DNA from 2 places in the Butyricicoccus sp. AM27-36 genome. Region 2 is predicted to be linked to the other one. Evidence: riboswitches for the same ligand, from Rfam matches in the RefSeq annotation. Region 2 holds a riboswitch; the other holds the start of a gene.
What was found. Region 2 has a riboswitch for FMN ahead of DW724_RS11915 (ECF transporter S component). Riboswitches for the same ligand answer to the same signal wherever they lie in the genome.
Positions count from the first base shown of each region.

Region 1: linked by a shared signal. The riboswitch ahead of ribD (bifunctional diaminohydroxyphosphoribosylaminopyrimidine deaminase/5-amino-6-(5-phosphoribosylamino)uracil reductase RibD) and the one ahead of DW724_RS11915 (ECF transporter S component) in region 2 are both predicted to bind FMN.

Region 1 is NZ_QUJR01000001.1:13,002-16,138, forward strand. It holds gene DW724_RS00060 (riboflavin synthase) at 1-229, opposite strand, end outside; gene ribD (bifunctional diaminohydroxyphosphoribosylaminopyrimidine deaminase/5-amino-6-(5-phosphoribosylamino)uracil reductase RibD) at 229-1,314, opposite strand; FMN riboswitch at 1,487-1,613, opposite strand; gene DW724_RS00070 (PD-(D/E)XK nuclease family protein) at 1,902-3,137, shown strand, end outside.
Region 2 is NZ_QUJR01000008.1:157,588-160,724, reverse strand. It holds partial or broken gene DW724_RS11920 (IS256 family transposase) at 1-886, shown strand, start outside; gene DW724_RS11915 (ECF transporter S component) at 1,098-1,709, opposite strand; FMN riboswitch at 1,800-1,931, opposite strand; gene argF (ornithine carbamoyltransferase) at 2,041-2,955, opposite strand; gene DW724_RS11905 (aspartate aminotransferase family protein) at 3,090-3,137, opposite strand, start outside.

The sequences.
Region 1 (3,137 bases), on a different contig from region 2:
TCTGCAGACTGCCGAGCGCGGAACGCCGCAGGCTTTCCGCCATCACGTCGGCGCTGAAGCTGTCGTCCGTCAGCGCGACCACGGTCAGACACACGCCGTTCGTGGCAATGCTGTCGCCGATTTTTGTATTTTCGAGCACGGTATCTGCCGCAATCGTCAGCCGAGCGCCCTTTGCACCGAGCTCGATGCGCCGCACCGTACCGATTTCTTCGATAAGTCCAGTAAACATTACAATCTCCCTTCAATCAGGAAATCTTCGTCCATCGGCGTGCAAGTCACGTCCTTCAGCGGAAGCGCCTGCACCATCTTGTCAAACCCCAGACCTCCGACCGGACTTTTCGCGCCTGCACCGCCGATGATTTTCGGGGCGATGTACGCCTGCACGCGGTGCACCACACCGGCCTCCAGCGCGGAGAACGCAAGTGCCGAGCCGCCTTCAAGCAATATGCCGTCGATGCCGAGTGCACCGAGCTGGCGCATCAGGTCGGCAAGGTCTACGCGCTCGTCTTTCGTTTTGCATTCGAGAATGTGTACACCGTGCTGTTCCAGTTCAGCGGTGCGCTCATTTCGACCGACGACCGCGATATAGGTCGGGATTTTGTTCGCCGTCTGTACGATTTTGCTGTCGATCGGCGTGCGTGCGCGGCTGTCGCAGATTATGCGGATCGGATCGCGCCCGCCGTCAATGCGGCAGGTGAGCAGCGGATCGTCCTCAAGCACGGTGCCGATGCCGACCATGATGGCGGGCAGCCGATTGCGCGTTTCGTGTACATGACGGCGGGCGGTCTCGCCGGTAACCCAGCGGCTGTCGCCGGTGTGCGCGGCAATTTTGCCGTCCAGCGTCATCGCGTACTTGAGCGTCACAAACGGCGTTTTGTGCGTGATGTAGTGAAAGAAAACTTCATTCACGCGGCGGCATTCGTCCTCGCACACGCCGGTCTCGACTTCAATGCCTGCGTCGCGCAGGATCTGTGCGCCTTTGCCGGCTACCAGCGGGTTCGGGTCGAGGCAGCCGACGAACACGCGGCCGATCTTGTGCTCGATGACTGCGTCTGTGCACGGCGGCGTGCGTCCCCAGTGGCAGCACGGCTCGAGCGTGACGTAAAGGTCTGCGCCCGTGCAGTCCTCGGTGCAGTGCGCGAACGCGTTGCGCTCGGCATGCAGGCCGCCGATGTGCTCGTGCCAGCCTTCACCGATGATTTTTCCGTCCTTGACGATGACGCAGCCGACCATCGGATTCGGATTGACGTGACCGGCTCCGCGCTGGGCCAGCGCCAACGCCTGACGCATATATTCCTGTTTTTGCTCCTGCATAGAATCACCTGATATAATAATTCTGTAGAAAATTTCACGATAGTTTGGCGACAGCCAAAAAAACGTCCCAAAGACAGAATCTTCGGGACGCTGAAAAAAGCATTGTGAAAATAAAAAGTCTGAAACACCGAATCGGCATTTCAGAACAGCAAACAAACGGAAAATCTTTCCGTGCATTCTTCTTTTATCCAGACTATACTGTCGGCCTCGGAATTTCACCGAATCATGCTTCCGCCGAATGGCATCCGCTCGCGGGCTGTACCGCCGGTAGGGAATTGCACCCTGCCCTGAAGAATCAAATATTTGGTTTTGCGGGGCAGAGCCTTTATCGTTCCGCCTGAGGAAAGTATAGTCCCAAGCGGAGAAAAATGCAAGAGTTTTTTGAAAAAATAATTTTACAGAATATGTGAATGCAAACAAAACGCCATAAAAGTTCGAAAAAGACTGGAAAATACGCTGATAACGCACAAAAAATATAAAATGACCATACGGTTGTTATTGATAATTTTCCGTTTTCCATTATCAATTTTCAATTTGCTCCGGTTGTGCTATAATCAAATAGCTATGAAACGAAAGGAGAGTGTGCCATGCGGATCTGGACCGGACGAGCGGGGAGCGGCAAGACAACGGCCATCCTGCGGGAGATCGCGGCGCTGAGTGAAAAGGGAGAGGGACGGCAGATTCTGCTCGTGCCCGAGCTGAACTCGCACCTGATGGAGCGGCGGCTTGCCGCGGCCACGCACAACCACGGCGCACGCACGGCCGAGGTGCTGACGTTCTCACGATTGGCTGACCGTGTGTTCTCTGAGGTCGGCGGACTGGCACAGCAGATGCTGACGCCGGCAGGTCAGCTTTTGACCTTGCAGGAGGCGGCACGCCGTGTGCAGGGGGGGCTGCGTGCATGGAAGGGTCTGGCAGACAAGCCGGAGCTGCTGCAGGAGGCGCTGCGGCTGATCGACGAGTGCAAAACCTGTGCAGTCGCACCGGAGACGCTGTTTGCGGCTGCCGAAGAAAGTGAGGACGCGGTACTTGCAGAAAAATTGTCCGATCTTGCACAGATTTTAACAGCCTACGAGCGTCTGTGCGAGGCGTCCCTGCCCGACCCGAGAGACCGTCTGACACATCTGCGCGACCGTCTGGCAGAAAGTCACACGCTGGACGGCGCAGCGGTCTATCTGGATGGTTTTCTCGGCTTTACTGTGCAGGAAAGTGCAGTGGTTGATGCCATGCTGGCAGCGGGTGTGCCGCTCTCTGCGGCGGTAACCTGTGATACGGATTACCCGGAGATTTTCCTTACCGGCTGTAAAACAGTGCAGAAATTAACCCGGATGGCAAAACATCATAACCAGACGGTCGAGCGCATCGAACTGGGCGAAAGCAAGGTGGCCCGACCGGCGGGACTGGCTGCGCTCGAACGCGAAAGCCTGCTGCCGGTGCGCACCCCACAGGAGAGTGCGGACGGCGTTCGGCTGTACGAGGCGGCTTCGCCGTTTGACGAGTGCGAGCACGCGGCGGCTTACATTCGGCGCAAGGTGCGGGACGAAGGCGCGCGCTGCCGCGATTTTGTGGTTGCGGCACGCGATATCGAGCCGTACAGCGCGTTTCTCGCAATGGCGATGGCGCGGTACGACATTCCGGTGTTCCTCGCGGAAAAGCCGGATCTGCTGTCTCGTCCGCCGATGGCGCTGGTTACGAATGCACTGGAAGCGGTGCGAAATCACTTCCGATATGAAGATCTGTTCTCCTGTCTCAAGACCGGACTTGCGGGCTTGGATTGGGATGAAATTGACAAATTAGAGAATTATGTGCTCACCTGGAACATC
Region 2 (3,137 bases):
GCGTGGAGGAGGCCCTCATCGAGATGTACCTGGCGGGCGTGTTTCCGTGCACCGGGTAGAGGACATCACCGAGGCGCTGTGGGGCAGCAAGGTTTCGCCCGCCATCATTAGCGAGCTGAACAAGAAAGCCTACGTTCACATCGATGACTGGCGGAACCGCCCCTTGCAGGACGGTAGGTATCCGTATGTCTACATGGATGGCATCTATCTGCGCCGCAACTGGGGCAGAGAGTATGAAAATGTAGCCATTCTAGTGGCAATCGCCGTGAATGATGACGGTTTCCATGAGGTTCTAGGCGCCGCCGAGGGAATGAAAGAGGACAAGACCAGATAGGTCAGCTTCTTTCAGTGGCTCCGCGGACGCGGCTTGGACGGCGTAAAACTCATCGTCGGTGACAAGTGCATGGGGCTGCTGTAGACCGTGGGCGAGGTGTTCCCGGACGCCAAATACCAGCGCCGCACAGTGCATTTCTATCGCAATGTTTTCTCTGTTGTGCCTAAATCCAAGGTCAAAATTGTGGCAAAAATGCTCAAGGCGATCCACGCCCAGGAGAGCAAAAAGACATCCCGCGAGAAGGCTAAAGCGGTCGTTGCCGAACTGCGCGCCATGAAGCTGAAGGAGGACGGCATTGAGGAAACGCTGACCTACTGCGATTTTCCCAGCGAGCATTGGACATGCATCCGCACCAACAATGTGATCGAGCGGCTGAACCGTGAGATCCGCCGCAGAACCCGCGTGGTGGGAACATTCCCTGACGGCAACTCTGCTCTGATGCTGGTCTGCGCTCGGCTTCGCCATGTGGCGGGCACGCAGTGGGGCAGCAAAAAATGTATGAACATGAAGCACTCGGAGACGGCGCTGGACGATGCCTTCATTGCCGGCTGACTTCACTCAGACGGAGAACCTGCAAACAATTTTGCGCACAAATCTTGACGGGACCGAGTCTATTAGATGCACGCATGTGATATAATCTTGGCCACGCATTTTGTCAATTCGTATACAGATCTTTGTCGAAATCATAGATGCTACCGCACTGTTTTCGATTATTGAACAAAAAAGTGCTCTCCGCTTGCTGGAGAGCACCTTCGTTTTTTACTTAGCCGACACGCTGTCTGGAGTGGTGCAATTCGATCTGCTTGGACTTGATGAACACGCTCAGCTTCTTGTAGGCAAGCATGGTAATCGCAGTCAGGATTGCGCCTTTGATGAGATTGAACGGCAGAACGCCGAGCAGCAGATAGCCCTGCATGCCGGTCACATACGGGTTGATCGCGTTGCATGCATCAAAGATAGCCTGCAGCGGCATAACCTGCGAATAAAACGGAATGATAAGAAAATAGTTGGTCAACATGCCGACACACGCCATAGCAACCGAGCCGGCTGCACAGCCGAGGACAGCCATCTTGCGGCTCTTGTGTCCGCGGTACAGCAGCACGGCGATAACAACGAGCGTGGAAAGCATCAGAAAATCTGCGACCTCACCGGAGCCGCCGGTCTGGGTCTGGGTCAGATGAATAATGTCCTTGATGCCGATCATCGTGATTGCCGGAGCGATGCCGAAAATAAACGCACCGATGAGCACGACCGCGCCGGACAGATCCACCTTGAGGAACGGCGGCATGAACGGAATCGGGAATTCAAAGTACATCAGCACGGTTGCGATAGCCGCAAAAATTGCGGTGTAGGTGATTTTGCTGGTTTTTGTCATTGCTGTTTTTTCTCCCTTTCAGGAGTCCTGTTCCATAAATAAAACAAGCCCCTGGATTGCTCCAGAGGCATACAGACGTAGCGATAGGTACATCTGTTTCTCTCATCCGGACTATAACCGTCGGTTGGGATTCTAACCCATCATGCCTTGCGGCTCGCAGACTATCAGGCTCGAAGCCTGTATACTGCCGGTGGAGACTTTCACTCCGCCCTGAAACAGAACTGATTTATTTATATTGCTATTATAGTCACCAGTAAAGGACTTGTCAACACTTCAGCAAGAAAAAACATAAAAGCCGCCTTCCCTTGCGAAAGCGGCTTTTTATCAGAAATCAGTCTTCCTTGCTGCTCATCAGAGTAACCATAACGGCCTTCTGTGCGTGCAGGCGGTTTTCTGCTTCCTCGAAAATCTCGTTTGCGTGCTCCTCGAACACCTTGGTGGTGATCTCCTGCTCACGATATGCCGGCAGGCAGTGCTGCACCATGCAGCCCGGCTTTGCAGCAGCCAGCAGCTCATCATTGACCTGATAGCCCTGGAATGCCTTCATGCGGACTTCCTTCTCGGCTTCCTGACCCATGGACGCCCATGTATCAGTGATAACAACGTCTGCGTTCTCAGCAGCCTTCATCGGGTCATCGGTGATGAAGAAGTTCGGATTCGGCTCTGCGAATGCCATAACCTCAGCGTCCGGACGGTAGTTCACCGGCGTTGCGATGGAAACCTTCATGCCGGTCTTGAGACCGCCGACGATCAGCGAGTTTGCCATGTTGTTGCCGTCGCCAATGTAGCACATCTTGAGACCCTCAAGAACGGCAAACTTCTCACGGATGGTCATGAGGTCCGCCAGAACCTGACACGGATGGCAGAAATCAGTCAGACCGTTGATGATCGGAATAGAGCCGTAGTTTGCCAGATCCTCTACTTCCTTCTGCTCGTAGGTGCGGATCATGATGCCGTCCAGATAGCGGCTCAGCACGCGGGCCGTATCCTGTACCGGCTCGCCGCGGCCAATCTGCAGATCACGGTTGGACAGGAACAGCGCCTGACCGCCCAGCTGATACATGCCGGTCTCGAAGGAAACGCGGGTACGGGTGGAGGACTTCTGGAAGATCATGCCAAGGCTCTTGCCTTCCAGGTGACGATGGGAAATGTTGTGCTTTCTCTCATACTTGAGCTGATCCGCCAGATCGAGCAGACCGATGATCTCCTCGGTGGAGCAGTCAAGCAGCTTCAGTAAATGCTTCATTGTAATAACCCCTTTCTGCAAATTAGCAATGAGTAATTAGTAGTTAGTAATTATTTAGGTGCTGCTGCACCAGTGCGATAATCACGTTAATTACTAATTTCTCATTTCTAATTACTAATTGTCAAAACCTTTGATTAAAATACCTTTGCCATGATAGCGAGTGCTTCATCCATTTCTTCCTT